DNA from 3 places in the Streptomyces sp. NPDC102451 genome. Region 3 is predicted to be linked to each of the others. Evidence: riboswitches for the same ligand, from Rfam matches in the RefSeq annotation. Region 3 holds a riboswitch; each other region holds the start of a gene.

Region 1 (6,496 bases), on a different contig from region 3:
GCGGCCCGTCGCCGGGGTGCAGGATGGCGGTGACGTGGTGGCCGCGGAAGGTGCGTACGCCCACGGTGCAGCGCAGGCCGTCCTTCGGGCCGCCGATCCGGACGCCGCCCGGCCGCACGAGCAGCTCGCACTCGCCCTGGGGCGAGTCCTCGGGCACCGGGACCTTGCCCCAGACGGTGTCGGCCGCCGTACCCGTGACCGTCGCGTCCACCAGGTTGTCGAAGCCGAGGAAGCGGGCGACGAACGCCGACGCGGGACGCTGCCAGACCTCCAGCGGGGTACCGGCCTGGGCGATCCGGCCGTCCCGCATGACGACGACCCGGTCGGCAAGCGCGAAGGCCTCGCCCTGGTCGTGGGTGACGGCGAGCACCGTCGTGCCCAGCCGGCCGAAGAGGGTGCGCAGTTCGACGACGAGCCGTTCGCGCAGGCTCCGGTCGAGCTGGCCCAGCGGTTCGTCCAGCATCAGCAGCTTGGGGCGGGGCGCCAGGGCCCGGGCGAGTGCGACCCGCTGCTGTTCGCCGCCGGACAGCGCCGCGACGGCCCGCCGGCCCGCCCCGGGGAGGCCGACCAGGTCCAGGAGTTCGTCCGCCCTGCGGTCGCGCTCGGCGCGGGGGACGCCGTGCATCCTCAGTCCGAAGGCGACGTTGGCGGCGACGTCCCGGTGCGGGAAGAGCTGGTGGTCCTGAAACATCAGGCCGAGCCCGCGCCGGTGCACGGGCAGCGGCGCCTGGTCGATGCCGTCCAGGAGGACCCGCCCTGCGTCCAGGTGCTGCAGCCCGGCCACGGCCCGCAGCAGCGTCGACTTGCCGCTGCCGCTCGGACCCAGCACGCAGACGATCTCGTGGTCCGCGACCTCCAGGTCCACCGCGTCCAGCGCGGTCCGCTTCCCGAACCGGACCGTCGCCGACTCCACTGCCAGCATCTCTAGAACTCCCCGGATCGGTCGGTGCGGATACGTTCGAGCACGAGCAGCGACACCGCGCAGACGAGCATCAGGATCGTGCTGAGGGCCATCGCCTGGCCGTAGTTGAGCTCTCCGGAACGCCCCAGGAGCCTGGCGACGGCGACCGGCAGGGTGGGGTTGTCCGGGCGTGCGATGAACACCGTCGCGCCGAACTCACCGAGCGATACGGCGAAGGCGAACCCTGCGGCCACCAGCACCGCCCGCCGCACCAGCGGGAGGTCGACCTCCCGCCAGGCCCGCAGCGGCGACGCGCCGAGCACCGCGGCCGCCTCCCGCAGCCGCTCGTCCACCGCGCGCAGGACGGGCAGCATGGTCCTTACGACGAAGGGGACGCCCACCAGCGCCTGCGCGAGCGGCACCAGGATCCAGGACGTACGCAGATCGAGCGGCGGCTTGTCGAGCGTGATGAGGAAGCCGAAGCCGACGGTGACCGCCGAGACGCCGAGCGGCAGCATCAACAGGGCGTCGAAGCCCCGCACCAGCCTGCCCGCCCGCCGGGTCAGCGCGGCGGCCGCGAGGCCGCCGATCACGAGGGCGATGAGGGTCGCGACCAGTGCGTAACGCAGGGAGTTCCCGATGGCGTCGATCGGCGGCACCAGGAAGGTGGAGCCGCTCGCGTCGGCCGACTGCAACGCGCGGTAGAAGCCGAAGCCGTAGCCGCCCGAGGTGTCCAGGGAGCGTTCCACCAGTACGCCGAGCGGCACGACGATCAGCAGCAGGACGGTCAGCAGTACGCCGCCGAGCAGCGCCCGCTGTCCGGCTCCTCGGGGCGCCCGGGCGGTCTGTGCCGGGTCGACGAGCTTCAGCGCGGTCTCCCGGCGCCGTACGGTCCAGGCGTGGACGGCGAGGATCCCTCCGACCGCAGCGAACTGCACCAGGGTCAGCACGGCGGCCGTCGGCAGGTCGAGCAGCTGCGCGGTCTGCCGGTAGATCTCCACCTCCAGCGTGGAGTAGGCGGGACCGCCGAGGATCTGGACGACCCCGAAGGAAGTGAAGGTGAAGAGGAAGACCATCAGCGCCGCGGCGGCGACGGCCGGGGCCAGCGCGGGCAGGGTCACACGCCGCCAGGCGGCGAGGCGGCCGGCCCCGAGCACCCGGGCGGCCTCCTCCTGACGGGGGTCGAGCTGGGACCACAGGCCGCCGACGGTCCGTACGACGACCGCGTAGTTGAAGAAGACATGAGCGAGCAGGATCGCCCACACCGTGGTGTCGAGCCGGATCCCCCAGAGCTCGTCGAGGAACCCGCCGCGCCCCAGCAGCGCCAGGAACGCCGTACCCACCACGACGGTCGGCAGGACGAACGGCACGGTCACGACGGCCCGCAGCAGCTGCTTGCCGGGGAAGTCGAAGCGTGCGAAGACATAGGCGCCGGGCAGCGCGATCAGCAGGGTGAGCACGGTCGAGGCGAGGGCCTGCCAGGTGGTGAACCAGAGGACGTCGAGGATGTCCGGCCGGCTCAGCACCGTGCCGATCCGGCCGAACTGCCAGTAGCCGTCCGCCTTCAGCCCCCGGCCGACGATCGCGACGACCGGGTAGGCGAAGAACAGCGCGAAGAACGCGACGGGCACGGCCATGAGGCCGAGCCGCACCGCGTTCCCCCGGCGCGGAGGCCTCGCGGCGGCTACTTCACGACGAGCGAGGACCACGACTGGACCCACTGCTCACGGTTCTTGGCGATCTTCTCCGGCGCCACGGTCGCCGGCTTGTCGACGACCGCGCCGAACTTCGTGAAGAGCTCCGGCAGTTCCGCGTCCTTCACCACCGGGTTCACGAACATGTTCAGCGGCATGTCCTCCTGGAACTGCTTGCTGATCAGGAAGTCCAGCAGAGCCTTGCCGCCGGCCTCGTTCTTCGCGCCGTCCAGCAGGCCGGCGAACTCGATCTGCCGGAAGCAGGTGCCGGTGGCGACACCGGTCGGGGCCTCCTTCGGCTGCGGATCGGCGTACAGCACCTCGACGGGCGGGCTGGAGGCGTACGAGACGACGAGCGGCCGGTCGGCGTTGGCCTTCTTGCCGCCCGCGGAGCCGGAGAACTCCTCGTTGTAGGCCTGCTCCCACCCGTCGACGACCTTGACGCCGTTGCTCTTCAGCTTCTTCCAGTAGTCCTGGTAGCCGGTCTCGCCCTGGGTGGCGACGGTGCCGAGGAGGAAGCCGAGGCCGGGCGACGAGGTCGCGGCGTTCTCCGTGACGAGGAGGTTCTTGTACGCGGGCTTCAGCAGGTCGTCGAAGGTCTTCGGCGGGGCGAGCTTCTTGTCGGCGAAGTACTTCTTGTCGTAGTTGACGCAGATGTCACCGGTGTCGACGGGCGTGACCCGGTGCTTGTCCTTGTCGAGCTGGGTGTCGGCCGCGACCCGGTCCAGGCCCTTCGCCTCGTACGGCGTGAACAGGCCGTTGTCGAGGGCGCGGGAGAGCAGGGTGTTGTCGGCGCCGAAGAACACGTCGCCGCGCGGGGAGCCCTTGGTCAGGATCTCCTGGTTGAGCGCCGCTCCGGCGTCACCGCTCTTGAGGACCTTGACCTTGTAGCCGGTCTGCTTCGTGAACGCCTTGAGGACGGCGTCCGAGGCGTTGAACGAGTCGTGGCTGACGAGCGTGACGGTCTTGGAGCCGGCCCCCGAGTCGCCGGATGCCTTGCCGTCGGAGCCGCCGCAGCCCGCGAGCGCGGTGACGCCCAGCGCGGCGGCGAGCGCCGTCGCCGCGTACTTCGTCGTCGTGTTCATGATGAATTCCTCCTGGAGGTGACCAGGAAGAGACGCGGCCCTGCCCGCTCGGTGAGCGGGCAGGGCGCAACAGCTTGAGTAAGGTCCGAACTTCCTACCCGGAATGACCCGGGCGAGGTTCAGAGGGTCTGCGGCCGACCTGTCCTCGGTGCCGCACTCTCAGCGCTGTGGCGCTCCCCTGTCGGAATATGAAGTTGATTTCCCGGCCAGGCTACACCGGCCGGATCACGCCGGACCGGCCGGATCACGCCCGTACGCCGGGACCCTCTCAGCGCTCGGAGGCCGCCAGCTGCCCGCAGGCCCCGTCGATCTCCTGGCCACGGGTGTCCCGGACGGTGACCGGCACGCCGTGGGCGGCGATCGCCTCGACGAAGGCCTTCTCGTCCTCGGGCCGCGAGGCGGTCCACTTGGAGCCCGGGGTCGGGTTCAACGGGATGAGGTTGACGTGCACCCGCTTGCCCTTGAGCAGCCGGCCGAGCCGGTCGCCCCGCCAGGCCTGGTCGTTGATGTCGCGGATGAGCGCGTACTCGATGGAGATGCGGCGGCCCGACTTCTCCGCGTACTCCCACGCGGCGTCCAGGACCTCACGGACCTTCCAGCGGGTGTTCACGGGCACGAGCGTGTCGCGCAGCTCGTCGTCCGGGGCGTGCAGCGACACCGCGAGGCGGCACTTGAAGCCCTCGTCGGCGAAGCGCAGCATCGCCGGCACCAGGCCGACCGTGGACACGGTGATCCCGCGCTGAGAGAGCCCCAGGCCGTCCGGCTCGGGGTCCGTCAGCCGGCGGATCGCCCCGACCACGCGCTTGTAGTTGGCCAGCGGCTCGCCCATGCCCATGAAGACGATGTTGGACAGCCGCGCGGGCCCGCCCGGGACCTCCCCGTCGCGCAGGGCCCGCATGCCGTCCACGATCTGGTGCACGATCTCGGCGGTCGACAGATTGCGGTCGAGCCCCGCCTGACCGGTGGCGCAGAACGGGCAGTTCATCCCGCAGCCCGCCTGGGACGAGATGCACATGGTCACCCGGTCCGGGTACCGCATGAGGACGGACTCTACGAGCGTGCCGTCGTGCAGCTTCCAGAGCGTCTTGCGGGTGGTGTCGTCGTCACAGCTGATGTGGCGCATCACCGACATCAGGTCGGGGAACATCGCCTCGGCGAGCTTCTCCCGCGACGCGGACGGGATGTTGGTCCACTCCGCCGGGTCGTGCGCGTACCGCGTGAAGTAGTGCTGCGACAGCTGCTTGGCACGGAAGGGCTTCTCGCCGGTCGCGGCGACTGCTTCCTTGCGCTCGTCGGGGGTGAGGTCGGCGAGGTGCCGCGGCGGCCGCTTGGCTCCACGGGGCGCGACGAAAGTGAGTTCTCCGGGCTTAGGCATGGTTCATCCAGTGTCGCAGACACGCCGCGGTCCTCAGGTCCGCCGAGGGACCGGGCGGCACGCAGGGGGGCGCGACCCCGGCGTCGTCCGTGGTCGGCAGGCCTCCGCACGGCCCGGCCGCGCGGGAACCGTGACCGAGACCACGGTGGCCGCCCCGCGCGGCGTACCCCTGTCAGCCGTGGTTCTGCAGGGCGGACCTCATGTGCCGGTGGCGCTCCAGGGCGCGGCGGCGCATCCAGAGGACCCAGACGCAGAACACGGCCACGCCGACCGCGAAGACCAGCGGGACGACCGGGGAGCCGGTGACGATTCCGAGCGCGAGCACGCCCGCCGCGATCAGGCCCATGCCGGCCAGCCAGTACGGCAGCCAGCGGCCGCCCCGCTCCATCTTTCCCAGCTGCTCGGCGACCAGTTTCTGCATGGTCGCCCGCTTCTCGGGATCGCTCGGCACCTCGCCGTGCCGGATCTGGCGGTTGAGCTCGGCGATCCCCCGGGGGCCGACACCGGCCGCTCGACCGACCCTGCGGCGCTGAGCGGCCACGATGCCGATGGGCGACGGCGGTGAAGATCGCTGTCTGGATCACCCACCAGCCGACTTGCCCGTCCCTGCGTAACAGTGCGTTGCCTCCCAGCCCCACGACGAAGATCAGCACCGCTTGCGCGGTGAGACTTCGGTCCAGCCAGAGTTTCCACGCGCGCACGGCCACCAGCCTCCTCGGAGTGACGGGGTATGTCTGCCCCTCCCGGGTACCCCGCCGGGGCCGGCCCACGGCCCCGGCCCGAAAGCGGTCACCCGGGCCGTGGCTCCGCCCCTCCGGCACGCGAGGGGGCCCGCCGTCCGGGTGTGGACGGCGGGCCCCCTCGGTGAAACCGCGCGACGCGCGAAGTCTCCGGCCGGCTCAGCCGGATCCCACGAACAGCACCAGCAGCAGCCATACGACCGGGGCGCTCGGCAGCAGCGAGTCGAGCCGGTCCATGATGCCGCCGTGGCCGGGCAGCAGCGTGCCCATGTCCTTGATCCCCAGGTCCCGCTTGATCATGGACTCGCCGAGGTCCCCCAGCGTGGCGCTGGCGGCGACGGCGAGGCCCATCAGCAGGCCCTGCCACCAGCTCCCGTCGTCGATCAGGAACTCCATGCACAGGGCGCCGGCCACCATCGCGAAGCCGACGGCTCCGAAGAGACCCTCGCGGGTCTTCCCGGGGCTGATGCGGGGTGCCAGCTTGTGCGTACCGAAGCGCCAGCCGACGGCGTACGCCCCGGTGTCGCTGACCACGGTCAGCAGGAGGAAGGTCAGCACCCGCCAGGCGCCGTCGTCCGCGGTGAGCATCATCGCGACGAACGTCGCCAGGAACGGCACGTAGAACACGGCGAAGACACCCGCCGTGACGTCCTTGAGGTAGCCCTCGGGGGGCTCCGTCATCCGCCACACGAGCACCGCGA
Region 2 (6,496 bases), on a different contig from region 3:
GCGAGCAGAGCGAGGAGCCCTGCCCGGCGGTCGACTCCAGCAGCAGGAACGGATCGTCGTCGTGGGTCAGCTCGTCCAGCAGCGGGAGCATGTGCGTACGCACCTGGGCCAGGGCCACCTCACGCGGGCGTCCGCCGGTCGCCGAGCCGGTGTGCACCACCACACCCAGGGCGCCTATCGCGCGCGCCCGGCGCAGCGAGTGGCGCAGGGAAAGGACCGACCGCTCGACCGTGGCCTCGGTGTGCGAGCCGAAGTTGATCAGGTACGGCGCATGGACGTACGCGGGGATCGCCCCGGCCTCGCACTCCGTGCGGAACAGCTCGTCCTGCGCCGGGTTCCCGGGCGGTGTCGCCCAGCCGCGCGGATTGGCGACGAAGACCTGCACGGTCTCCGCCGCCAGCTCACGGGCGTAGCCGAGGCCGATCTTGGCGAGTCCGCCGGCCACGGGAACGTGGCCGCCGATGGGGTTACGCATGTGCTGCCGGCCTTCGGGTTGTCTACAGGGTTGTCTACAGGGCCTTGGTCCTGATGGTGATCGTGGAGCCTTCGGCGGCCTTCTCGCCGCCCTCCACCGACTGGCTCTTGACCGTGTCGCTGAAGGAGAGGAACGGGCGGTCGACCTTGACCTCGAATCCCGCCTCCTCCAGTGTGCTCCTGGCCTCGTCGACGTCCGTCCCCGTGACGTCCGGGACCGGGAGCATGCGCGGGCCCTTGGAGACCGTCAGCTCCACGGTGTCGCCCTCGGCGGCCTCCGCACCGCTTCCGGGCGTCTGCCGGGCGATGTCGCCCTCCGCCTCGCGGGAGTTGACCCGGTCGGTCAGCACCTTCGTCTTGAGACCCGCCTCGTCCAGAGCGGCCCTGGCGTCCTCGACGGAGAGCCCGGTGACGTCGGGCACGTCGACGGGGCTGCCCTTGCTGACGACCAGGGCGACCGCCGAGTCGGGGTGGCGCTCGGTGCCGGCCCGCGGATCCGTACGGATCACCTTGCCCCGGTCGATCTCCTCGCTGAACTCCCGCGTCACCATGCCGGGCGCGAGCCCCGTCCTCTTCAGCTCGCGCCGGGCCTCGGCGAGGGCGAGCGACTCGACGTCGGGGACCTTCACGATCTCCGGGCCGCGCGAGATCACCAGCTTCACCGCGTCGTTGCCCCGGATCCGCTCACCGGAGCCCGGATCGCTGCTGATCACCGTGGAGCGCTTCACCGTGTCGCTGTAGGCGTATTCGACGCCCTTCAGATCGAGACCCTCGTCCGCGAGCCGCTTCTCGGCCGCGCTCCGCGTCTGGCCCAGGAGGGAGGGGACCCGGGTGAACTGGCCCGAGTTGATATACCAGACGCCCGCGCCGGCCCCCAGCACCAGCAGGACGGCGACGAGCACGGCGAGCGGCCCGCGCCGGCCCCGGCCGGACAGGAGGCCGCGTCGCCCGCGCCCGGGCCGCTGGGGCGGGGACGGCGGCATCTCCAGCCGGCTGGTGTGGTGCGCGGTGCCCTGGCCGGGCGGGATCACCCTGGGGATCACGCTCGTACGGTCCTCGGCGGCGTCGTGCTCCTGGGCGATGGCCTGCGGCGGCACCGCGTCGAGCTGCTCCTCGGTGAGCCCCGCCCGTATCCCGCGGGACCGCGAGAGCAGGGCCACCGCGTCCTCCGGGCGGACGTCGGGGTTGCGCGCCGTCGCGGCGGCCACCAGCTCGTCCAGCCCGGCGGCCAGGCCCGGCACGGCGCCGGACGGTGCCGGGACGTCCTCGTTCAGGTGCTGGTAGAGGACCTGGGCCGCGGTGTCCCCGCCGTGCGGCTTGCCGCCGGTCAGCATCTCGTAGAGCACCACACCGCAGGCGTACACATCGGACCGGGTGTCGGCCGTGCCCTGCTCGATCTGCTCCGGGGCGAGGTACGAGACCGTGCCCAGCAGCGATCCCGTGGTGTCCGTGGCGGTCCCCACCGCGCGTACGAGACCGAAGTCGGCGACCTTCACCCGGCCGTCGTCCCCGATCAGGACGTTCTCCGGCTTCATGTCGCGGTGGACGAAGCCCGCGCGGTGCGCGGCGCCGAGGGCGGCCAGCACCGGCTCCAGGATGTCCAGCGCCGCCCGGGGCTGCAGCGCCCCGCGCTCGCGCAGGACGTCACGCAGGGTGCACCCGGCGACGTACTCCATCGCGAGGTACACGTACGCGCCCTGGGCACCCTGGTCGAAGACGGCCACCACATTGGGGTGGGCGAGCCGGGCCACGGACTTGGCCTCGCGGATGAAGCGTTCGACGAACGCCGCGTCGGTCGCCAGGGCCGGGTGCATCACCTTGAGGGCGAGCACCCGGTCGAGCCGGGTGTCCATGGCCCGGTAGACCGTGGCCATACCGCCGACGGCGATGCGCGCGTCGATGCGATAGCGGCCGTCGAGCAGCTGCCCGACAAGCGGGTCCTGGAGGGTCGTGTCCACGGGGCGAGTCTACGAGCTGTCACGGACACCGCGGATGGGCCAGGTCTCCCGGGGCCCGTTCCGGTGCCGAGCCGTGACAGCGGGATGCACGTGCTGTGACGGGGAACCGCCGCCGTGGCCCGGATCTCAGAAGGCCGGGCGCTCCGGATCGAGCACCGCGCGGCCCTCCGCCGGCGAGGACGCCTCGGCGAAATGGCGGCGCGGGATGCGCCCCGCCCGGTAGGCCAGCCGCCCGCCGTCCACCGCGTGCCGCATCGCCGCCGCCATCAGCTCGGGCTCCTGCGCCCGGGTCACCGCCGAGGCGAGCATCACAGCGGCACAGCCCAGCTCCATCGCCAGCGCCGCGTCCGACGCCGTCCCGGCGCCCGCGTCCAGGATCACCGGGACCCCGGCCTGCTCGACGATCAGCTGGAAGTTGTGCGGGTTGCGGATGCCGAGCCCGGAACCGATGGGGGAGCCCAGCGGCATGATCGCCGCGCACCCCACGTCCTGGAGCTTGCGGGCCAGGACCGGGTCGTCATTGGTGTACGGCAGGACGGTGAAGCCGTCGTCGACCAGGATCTCGGCGGCGTCCAGCAGCTCGATCGGGTCGGGCAGCAGGGTGCGCTCGTCGGCCACGACCTCCAGCTTGATCCAGTCGGTGCCCAGCGCCTCCCTGGCCAGCCGGGCGGTCAGCACGGCCTCACCCGCGGTGAAACAGCCCGCGGTGTTCGGCAGGACCTGGATGGAGAGGCGTTCCAGGACGGAGAGCACCGAGCCCTGCACCGTCGGGTCGAGCCGGCGCATCGCCACGGTGGTCAGTTCGGTGCCCGAGGCGATCAGGGAGCGCTCCAGCACGTCCAGGCTGGGTGCTCCGCCCGTCCCCATGATCAGCCGTGACGAGAACGCGGTGGGACCGAGCGTGAAGAGGTCGTCGGACATGGTCAGCCTCCCTGGACCGCGGTGAGGATCTCGACGCGGTCGCCGTCGGCGAGCGCGGTGGCCGGCCACTGGCCGCGTGGGACGACGGCCTCGTTGACCGCGGCGGCGACACCCGAGGGAGCCGTGGTCAGCTGTGCGACCAGGGTGTCCAGGGCGGTGCCGGAGGGAAGGGAGCGGTGTTCCCCGTTGACGGAGACGCGGACGGGGTGATCGGCGGGCACGGGCTGTGTCATACGGGCTGCTCCTGCGGCGCGGGGGCGGTGTCTTCGGGGGAGGACGGGGACGCGGCGGTGAAGCGGTCCGGCGCGAAGGGCCGGGCCGGCTCGGGCAGCTCGCCGGTGGTCAGCACATGGGCCATCACGTCGCCGGTGACGGGGGTCAGCAGCACCCCGTTGCGGTGGTGCCCGGTGGCGAGGTGCAGTCCGGGCAGCGCCGTGGGGCCCAGCAGCGGCGCGTTGTCCGGCGAGGCGGGCCGCAGACCGGCCCGGGTCTCGGTCAGCGGCAGCTCCGTGATGCCCGGCATCAGCTCATGGGCGTCCCGCAGCAGCTCGTACACCCCGCCCGCGGTCACCGTGGTGTCCCAGCCCAGCTCCTCGGTGGTCGCACCGACCACCAGCTCACCGTCGGCACGCGGGACCAGATAGACCTGGCTGCCGCGCACCACGGCCCGCACCGTCCTGCTGAGGAAGGGGGCGTACGCGGGCGGCACCGTCAGCCGCAGCACCTGGCCCTTGACCGGGCGTACGGGCGGCACGACCGCCTCGGGCACGCCCTCGAGCCGGCCGCTGAGGCTGCCCCCGGCGAGCACCACCTGGCCGGCGGCGAGCTCCGTACCGTCCGCCAGGACCGCGCCCGTCGCCCGGCCGCCCGTGACGGAGAGCCGCTGGACCCAGGCGCGGCGGAACGCCACCCCCGCCCGCTCGCACGCGATGACCAGGGCCGAGGCCAGCCGCCTGGGATCCACCTGGTGGTCGCCGTCGACCCGCAGACCGCCGCGCACGCCCGGGGCGAGCATCGGCTCCAGGCGGCGGCACTCGCGGCCGGTGAGCCACTCGGACTCCAGCCCGGAACGCTGCTGCAGGGCGTGCAGCTCCCGCAGGTGCGCCCGGTCGTCGGAGTCCAGCGCGACGGAGAGGGTGCCGCAGGCGCGGAAGCCGGTCCCCTGCCCGCTCGCCTCCTCCAGCTCGGCCACGAACGCCGGATAGCGTGCCGCGGAGGCCACGTTGAGACCGAGCAGCGTCTGCTCGCCGTAGTGGAGTTCGGTGACGGCGGCGAGCATCCCGGCCGCGACCCGGGCGGCGCCGCCGCCCGGTTCCGGATCGGCCAGCGTGGTGCGCAGGCCGTGCTGGGCCGACCGCCAGGCGGTCACCAGACCGATGATGCCGCCTCCGACGACCAGGACGTCGGAACTGTCTGCGGAGATGTCCGCGGAGATGCGCATGGGCGTCCAGCCCCTCCCTTCGCCGGCATGACCCGGATCAGGTTCGTACGGTCGGAGGCCGGTCAGCCTCCCTCTCAGCCCGGTGCGTCCGGACTCCCGCGAGTGCCTTACGGTGGCCAGCCTAGACCCCACCCCGCACGGCCAGTAAGGGAGCGGTACCCGTGGCCCGTTCACTCGACGGACTCGTCCTCTCGCCGGTCGCCGACCAGGCCCCCGGCCAGGTCGGGACCCGGACCCGCTTCACGTACCACGAGCAGGACGGCCGGATCTGGGCCGAGTACGCGGGCGGCGACGTCGTCCGCGGGCACCTCGTCGGCACCCGGGAGGGGGACACCCTCGACTTCAGATACGTCCAGCTCAAGCAGGACGGGACGACCTCCTCGGGCCACTGCGCCTCCACGGTCACCGAGCTCCTGGACGGACGGGTGCGGCTGGACGAGACATGGGCGTGGGAGTCCCAGGAGGGCAGCGGGACGAGCGTGGTTGAGGAGCTCGTGAGCTGACGATGCGTCAGGTGACTAGGGTGGACGGGTGAGCGAGCAGACACAGGACCCGGCAGTGGGACGGCGGCCGCACGGAGTCGTGATCGTGGGCGCCGGCATGGCCGGGGTGCAGACGGCCGTGGCCCTGCGCGAACAGGGCTTCACGGACCCCGTCACCCTGATCGGCGCCGAACCGCACCAGCCGTACGACAGGCCGCCCCTGTCCAAGGCGGTCCTGCTCGGCAAGGCGGAGGACTCCGCCTTCGACGTCGACTTCGAGGCCCTGGACATCACGCTGCGCCTGGGGCTCGACGTGTCCGGTCTGCGTGCCGGGGCGCACGAACTGGACACCCCGGAGGGGCCCGTCGCCTACGACGTGCTGGTCCTCGCCACCGGCGCCGAGCCCGTCGGGCTGCCCGGCTCCGAGGGCGTGCCCGGAGTCCATCTGCTGCGCACCCTCGACGACGCCGCACGGCTGCGGCCCGTCCTGGAGCGGCAGCACGACGTGGTCGTCGTCGGAGCGGGCTGGATCGGCGCGGAGTTCGCCACCGCCGCCCGCGCGGCCGGCTGCGCGGTCACCGTCGTGGAGGCCGCCGACCGTCCCCTCGCGGGCACCATGCCCGCCGAGGTCGCCGAGCCGATGGCCGCCTGGTACGCCGAGAGCGGAGCCGAACTCCTCACCGGCGCCCGGGTCGCGCGCGTCGAGCAGGGCGCCGTCCACCTGGCGGACGGCCGTGTGATCCCCGCCGGAGCGGTGGTCGTCGGCATCGGCGCCCGGCCCGCCACCGGGTGGCTCGAGGACTCGGGCATCGCGCTCGGCCCGGACGGCTCGGTCACCGCGGACAGCTCGCTGCGCACCTCGCTGCCCGATGTCCACGCGGTGGGCGACTGCGCGTCCTTCCCGTCCGCCCGCTACGGGGAGCGGCTCCTGGTCCACCACTGGGACAACGCCCTGCAGGGGCCCCGGACGGTCGCCGCCGCCCTCGCGGACGGTGCGGTCAGGACGTACGACCCGGTGCCCTACTTCTGGTCCGAGCAGTTCGGCCGCTTCGTGCAGTACGCCGGCCACCACGCGGGCGCCGACACGCTGCTGTGGCGGGGCGACCCGGCGGACCCGTCCTGGACGGTCTGCTGGCTGCGGCAGGGCGTCCTCGTCGCCGTGCTGGCCGTGAGCCGGCCGCGGGACCTGGCGCAGGGGCGCAAGCTCGTCGAGGCGGGGG
Region 3 (6,496 bases):
ACGGTGCACGCCATTCTGACGCGGAACGACGCCGATGAGTGCTGGGACCTCTTCCGCAAACTCACCAAGCGGTTCGCCTTCCGCGACGAGGGCGGCGCGGAGGCCGTACGCGAACTGATGTCGACGTACGGCGGGCAGCGCGTCGTACACGGCCACAGCCCCATTCCGTATCTGCTCGGCGAGGTCGGTTCGGAGGAGGGCGAGGACGTGGCGCGGCCCGTGGTGGACGGTCCGCACGTCTACGCGGAGGGGCTCGCCATCGCCATGGACGGCGGCGTGACCATGGCCGGAAAGCTGTTGGTCGTCCAACTTCCCCTGCATGACTGACGGTCGCCGGGGAAGACGCATCACGACCCGACACCGTCACCGGCTGGGCCTATTTCCGGAAACACCCTGTCACCCCGTGCCGTAGGCGCTCTACCATCGGCGTATCAGTCGCAGGCTCTCCTCCGTTTCCGCCCGATCGCCCGGCTCACACGGTCGTTCAGGCCCTACGGAGCATCGGGGGATGCACATGAAAAGCGCTCCGCACCTGCTGGCCGAGGACCGCCCCGAGTACGAGCGGATCCTTGCCGACGCGCTGCGTCATGCTCACGAACGACCGGATCTGGACGGAGTCGGCGACCGTCTCAACGCGGAACAGCTGCGGACGATGGCGCTCAACGCCACGCCCCTGATAACCGCGGCGGCGGCCACCGAGTACGACCACTACGTGAAGGTCCGCGGCGAACTGCGCGGGCCGGAGGACCCGGAAGCCCACACATCCGTGCTCGGGCCCGCCACGGACGAGGCCGACTCCACAGGCGCCGGCACCCTCGCGGTGATCGCCGTGCTGGCACCCGTCCTCGCGGGTACGGCCGCGCTGATATTCCTGGTGGTCGGCTACCCCCTGAAGGCGCTCAGCCCCGCCCCGGCCTTCGCCGGGACCATGGTCGCCGCCGGATGGTTCTTCGCCGCCGTCGCCGCCGCGGCCATCCTCGTCGCCGCGGTGGGCCTCCTCGTCACCGCCCTGCGCAACGGCGCCACCGCGCTGCCCGCCGTGGACGAGGAGGAGGAGCTGCCGGAGGACGTGGCACGCGCCAGGGAGGCCTGGCGCCACGCTCTGCTGGAACGCGGCATCCTGCCCTTCCTCCGGGACGCGCTGGCCGATCCGACCGCGGGGCCCGCCTCGCGCACGCCGCACCGTTCGGCCAACCGCATCCCGAAGATCGGCTACAGCAGGCCGGAGTTCTCCGGACCGGAGGACGGCCCCTCGGCGGGCCCTCGCCCGACCTTCACCAGCCCGGACTTCACCAGTCCGGACTTCGGCGGCCCGGAGCACCAGCCGGAGTGACCCGGGCGGGGGCACGGCGGCCGACGCCTTGAGGCCGGCGCCCTGAGGCCCCTGAGCCCGGCACCGTTGACCCCCGCGCCCCGAGGCCCGAAACGGCAGAGGCCGGAGCGGGCAACCTGCCGCTCCGGCCTCTGCCGGCGTCACACCCCGCGAGGAGTTCAGATCCCCTGGGGAGCCAGCTTCGGGTTCGCGCCGTACTCGTTCGCCTCGTGCGCACCCTCGAGGCACAGGAAGACGAGCAGGATGATGCCGCCCACGAGCGGGACGAACGCGATCAGGATCCACCAGCCGGAGCGGCCGGTGTCGTGCAGTCGGCGCACGGCGACGGCGAGCGACGGGATCAAGACCGCGAGCAGGTAGATGTAGTAGGGGACCTGCGAGTCGATGGCGAGGCCGATCGCGCCCAGGACCACCGCGGCTATGAAGTTGAAGAGCGCGAACATCCAGTACTCCTTGCGGCGCGCACGCCCGCTGAAGCCCGCGTAGTTCTTGAGTACAGCCAGGTACCAGTTCACTGCGTTTCCCTCCCCTGGCGCCCCCGTCGGAGGCGCACACCATTTCGGCCAAGCACAGCGGAAGGTAAAGCACAGATAAGGAGATGGTCAACAGGGTTCGGGCCCCGGCGGAAACGTACATCTACCTGCAGCACGGCCGTGTCCATACCGTCGCCGAAACTCCCGCGAAGGCAGCACAGGAGGGTGCTGACCGGCCCGAACCAGACGTTGTCGGCGCTCTTCATGCTCTATCAGCACAATCTGACGACCGGACAAACAGCCCCGCACCAGGCCGGATCCAGGACGACACCGGCCCCGTGGTGCGGCGTCGACCGCGGTGGAGGCCCCACCCGGGAGCGCCCCCACCGCGGTCGGCCCGTCAGTCCGCCAGAGGCAGGTACACGCGGTTGCCGCTCGCCGCGAACTCCCTGGACTTCTCAGCCATCCCCGCCGCGATCTCGGCCTGTTCGTCCCCGTGCTCCCGGCGGATGTCGTGGGAGATCTTCATCGAGCAGAACTTGGGCCCGCACATCGAGCAGAAGTGCGCCGTCTTCGCCGGCTCGGCCGGCAGCGTCTCGTCGTGGAACTCCCGCGCGGTGTCGGGGTCGAGTGCCAGGTTGAACTGGTCCTCCCAGCGGAACTCGAACCGGGCGTCCGACAGGGCGTCGTCCCACTCCTGCGCCCCCGGGTGCCCCTTGGCGAGGTCCGCCGCATGAGCCGCGATCTTGTACGTGATGACACCGGTCTTCACGTCGTCACGGTTGGGCAGCCCCAGGTGCTCCTTGGGCGTGACGTAACAGAGCATCGCCGTCCCCCACCAGGCGATCATCGCGGCGCCGATGCCCGAGGTGATGTGGTCGTACGCGGGCGCGACATCCGTGGTGAGGGGGCCCAGCGTGTAGAACGGCGCCTCCTCGCAGATCTCCTGCTGGAGGTCGATGTTCTCCTTGATCTTGTGCATCGGGACATGCCCCGGGCCCTCGATCATCGTCTGCACGCCGAACCGCTTGGCGACGGTGTTGAGCTCGCCGAGAGTCCTGAGTTCGGCGAACTGCGCCTCGTCGTTGGCGTCGGCGATGGAGCCGGGGCGCAGCCCGTCACCGAGCGAGTACGTCACGTCGTACGCCGCGAGGATCTCGCAGAGGTCCTCGAAGTGCTCGTACAGGAACGACTCCTTGTGGTGCGCCAGGCACCAGGCCGCCATGATCGACCCGCCGCGCGAGACGATGCCGGTCTTGCGACGGGCCGTCAGCGGGACGTACGGCAGCCGGACCCCGGCGTGCACCGTCATGTAGTCGACGCCCTGTTCGGCCTGCTCGATGACCGTGTCCTTGTAGATCTCCCACGTCAGCTCCTCCGCACGGCCGTCGACCTTCTCGAGGGCCTGGTAGAGGGGGACGGTGCCGATCGGCACGGGGGAGTTGCGCAGGACCCACTCGCGGGTGGTGTGGATGTTGCGGCCGGTGGAGAGGTCCATGACCGTGTCGGCGCCCCACTTGGTGGCCCACGTCATCTTGTCCACCTCCTCCTCGATGGACGAGGTGACCGCGGAGTTGCCGATGTTGGCGTTGACCTTCACCAGGAAGCGCTTACCGATGATCATCGGCTCGATCTCCGGGTGGTTGACGTTGGCCGGCAGGACCGCCCGGCCCGCGGCGATCTCCTCACGCACGACCTCGGGTCCGACGTTCTCCCGGATCGCGACGTACTCCATCTCCGGGGTGATCTCCCCCCGGCGGGCGTACGCGAGCTGTGTGACGGGCCTTCCGTCACGGCTTCGGCGGGGCTGCCGCGGGCGTCCGGGGAAGACCGCGTCGAGGTTGCGCAGGCCGCCCCTCGGGCTGGTGTGCTTGAGACCGTCGTCCTCGGGGCGCGCGGGGCGGCCCGCGTACTCCTCGGTGTCCCCGCGGGCGATGATCCAGTTCTCCCGGAGCGGGGCGAGCCCTCGGCGTACGTCGGTGTCGGTGGTGGGATCGGTGTACGGCCCGGACGTGTCGTACAGCGTCACGTCCTTGCCGTTGGTGAGGTGCACCTGACGGACCGACACCCGGAGATCCGGGCGTGAGCCCTGGACGTACCCCTTGTGCCAGCCGATGGACTTCCCGGCCTCGTCGTTCTTCGCATCCTGCGCATTTCGCGCATTCTGCGTCGAGGCAGGCGTGCGTGCGTCCGCTGTGGTCATGAGACCTACTCCCTACGCCGGCATTACCCGGTAACAGGTTCGGCGGTCGGCGCAGCGTGTCCCGTACAGATGTACGGAGGTCAGCGCCCTCTCAGCCCGGTGCTCCGAGCTCCCGCGTGTACAGATGTGCCTCCACGCTAGCCTCCGTTCTGGCGTGCTGGCCAGAGGGCCTTCCCGGTTCTTGGGATGATCGGCGGGTGACGTCCCCCGGAAGCGCCCCCGAACCCCATGGCCCCGCATCAGGCAGCACGCAGAGTCATGCGCCCGGCCACACCCACAGCCACGGGCCGGCCGCGCCCGTGTCGAAGCATCTGCGCAAGGTCATCGCGGCCGTGGTGATCCCCTTCGCCACCGCGGTCCTGGTCGGCCTCGTCGCGTTCTGGCCCGGCGGCGCCCCCGCCCACGAGCGCACGGGTGTCGGCTTCGACCGGCAGACCCAGGACGGGCAGGTCACCAAGGTCGTGTCGGTCGACTGCGCGGACGTCAACGCCTCCCAGGTGCCGGCGACCGGCGACACCTCCACCCCGTCGGGGCGGGAGGCCGTCAACGAGCAGTCGGGGCAGTGCAAGAAGGCCACCGTCGAAGTGACCACCGGCGAGGACAAGGGCCGTACGTTCGTCGAGGTCGTCCAGCCGGATGCCCCGCGGCAACTGCACGAGGGACAAGGGGTGGTCGTGGCGTACGCACCCGACGCACCCCGGGACCTGCAGTACTCGGTGACCGATGTGGACCGCTCGTTCCCGATGGCGCTGCTCGCCGGGATCTTCGCCCTCGCGGTGGTCGTGGTGGGCCGGCTGCGCGGACTGATGGCGCTGATCGCTCTCGCCGTCTCCTTCGCCGTACTGACCCTGTTCATCCTGCCCGCGATCCTGCAGGGATCGAATCCCCTGGTCGTGGCGGTGATCGGGGCCAGCGCCATCATGCTGATCGCCCTCTACACCTGCCACGGACTGACGGCCCGCACCTCCGTGGCCGTCATCGGCACGCTCATCTCGCTGCTGCTGATCGGGTTGCTGGGCTCCCTCTTCATCGGCTGGGCGAGCCTGTCCGGGAACACGGACGACAACACCGGCCTGATCCACGGGCTGTACCCGGACATCGACATGAGCGGCCTGCTGCTCGCCGGTGTGATCATCGGTTCGCTCGGTGTGCTCGACGATGTGACCGTGACCCAGACGTCGGCGGTCTGGGAGCTGCACCAGGCCGACCCGACCATGGGCGTACGCCGGCTCTACAGGGCGGGTATCCGGATCGGGCGGGACCACATCGCCTCGGTCGTCAACACCCTCGTGCTCGCCTACGCGGGCGCGGCACTTCCCCTGCTGCTGCTGTTCTCGATCGCGCAGAGCAGCGTGGGCACGGTGGCCAACAGCGAGCTGGTCGCCGAGGAGATCGTCCGCACCCTGGTCGGATCCATCGGGCTGGTCGCCTCGGTGCCGGTGACGACGGTGCTCGCGGCCCTGGTGGTCTCCGCGGACCGCACGGGGCTCGGCGCGGAAGCCGGAGCTCCTGCACCCGCACGGACCGGGAGGGGTCGACGCCGCAAGACGTGAGCCGGAGCACCGGACGCATGGTCCCGGGCCCCCGGCGATCGGTGTTCAGCCGGATCCGCCTGCTCAGCCGGCGTTCTGTTCCTTGGCGAGGATGCGGCCCAGCGCCTCTTCCAGATTGCCGTCGAAGTCACCCAGCGTGTGCTCCTGCCCCAGTGGCACCAGCTTGTCCGTCCGGTCGAGAAAGGCCACTAGAGGTGCGGTGCCGGCCCGGAAGAGCGCGCGGTCCGCGCCGACCTGCAGCCGGATGTGTACATCCGACAGCCCTTCTGGCTCCGTCGGGCCGATGTGCACGTCACCGTCGCCACTGGGACTGTTGAGGCCGTCGAGCAGCAGCTCACGGCCGAATGCCCAGGTGACGGGGGCGTCACCCGGCAGGTGGAAGGTCATCCGGATCGCATACGGATCACTGACCTCGTACCGGAGCTCCACCGGAATACGGAAGGAGAGCTCCTCGGAGACGAGGAAGCTCATCATGACCTCTGCTTGAACCGACTCGCGCATCGTTCAACCCCGCAGTAGATGAAACTGGCCAGGAATGATCCCCCATGGCCCTATTGACGCCATCGTGATGCACGCGATAGCAGATCACAAGGAGTGATTTTTCAGATACTGATAGAGAACACGAACGAGCGCAAGAGAGTGGTCACTTCGCAGCGTAGTTGTTCGACTGCGGGGAGCAACCGTTCCTCTTGGTGCAGCGGGAGGGATACAGCCATGGCCGCCACGGCGGAACCGACAGTGATCGGAATGGCCGCGCAGACCGTCCCCAAGGCGTACTCCTGCCGTTCGACGACGGGTTCCGTACGTTTCATCGCCCGCAGCCGGTTCAGCAGGGCCTGACGGTCCCTCACGGAGTAACGCGTCAGCGGACGGACGGGGTGCCGGTCCAGATGATCCTCGCGCGCACGCTCGTCGAGCTGCCCGAGGAGACACT

Evidence for each region. Region 3 has a riboswitch for thiamine pyrophosphate ahead of thiC (phosphomethylpyrimidine synthase ThiC). Riboswitches for the same ligand answer to the same signal wherever they lie in the genome.
Region 1: linked by a shared signal. The riboswitch ahead of ACIRD8_RS20635 (thiamine ABC transporter substrate binding subunit) and the one ahead of thiC (phosphomethylpyrimidine synthase ThiC) in region 3 are both predicted to bind thiamine pyrophosphate.
Region 2: linked by a shared signal. The riboswitch ahead of thiO (glycine oxidase ThiO) and the one ahead of thiC (phosphomethylpyrimidine synthase ThiC) in region 3 are both predicted to bind thiamine pyrophosphate.

What each region holds. Positions count from the first base shown of each region.
Region 1 is NZ_JBIWKD010000008.1:199,814-206,309, reverse strand. It holds gene ACIRD8_RS20645 (ABC transporter ATP-binding protein) at 1-922, opposite strand, end outside; gene ACIRD8_RS20640 (ABC transporter permease) at 925-2,538, opposite strand; gene ACIRD8_RS20635 (thiamine ABC transporter substrate binding subunit) at 2,586-3,680, opposite strand; TPP riboswitch at 3,754-3,870, opposite strand; gene rlmN (23S rRNA (adenine(2503)-C(2))-methyltransferase RlmN) at 3,949-5,055, opposite strand; gene ACIRD8_RS20625 (hypothetical protein) at 5,228-5,596, opposite strand; gene ACIRD8_RS20620 (phosphatidate cytidylyltransferase) at 5,955-6,496, opposite strand, start outside.
Region 2 is NZ_JBIWKD010000001.1:568,410-574,905, forward strand. It holds gene ACIRD8_RS02725 (deoxyribonuclease IV) at 1-475, opposite strand, end outside; gene pknB (Stk1 family PASTA domain-containing Ser/Thr kinase) at 510-2,432, opposite strand; gene ACIRD8_RS02735 (thiazole synthase) at 2,559-3,353, opposite strand; gene thiS (sulfur carrier protein ThiS) at 3,356-3,586, opposite strand; gene thiO (glycine oxidase ThiO) at 3,583-4,794, opposite strand; TPP riboswitch at 4,792-4,904, opposite strand; gene ACIRD8_RS02750 (hypothetical protein) at 4,956-5,297, shown strand; gene ACIRD8_RS02755 (NAD(P)/FAD-dependent oxidoreductase) at 5,326-6,496, shown strand, end outside.
Region 3 is NZ_JBIWKD010000009.1:44,756-51,251, forward strand. It holds gene ACIRD8_RS21265 (metallophosphoesterase) at 1-327, shown strand, start outside; gene ACIRD8_RS21270 (hypothetical protein) at 509-1,333, shown strand; gene ACIRD8_RS21275 (DUF805 domain-containing protein) at 1,492-1,848, opposite strand; gene thiC (phosphomethylpyrimidine synthase ThiC) at 2,207-4,009, opposite strand; TPP riboswitch at 4,002-4,135, opposite strand; gene ACIRD8_RS21285 (YibE/F family protein) at 4,207-5,562, shown strand; gene ACIRD8_RS21290 (SsgA family sporulation/cell division regulator) at 5,626-6,063, opposite strand; gene ACIRD8_RS21295 (IclR family transcriptional regulator) at 6,165-6,496, opposite strand, start outside.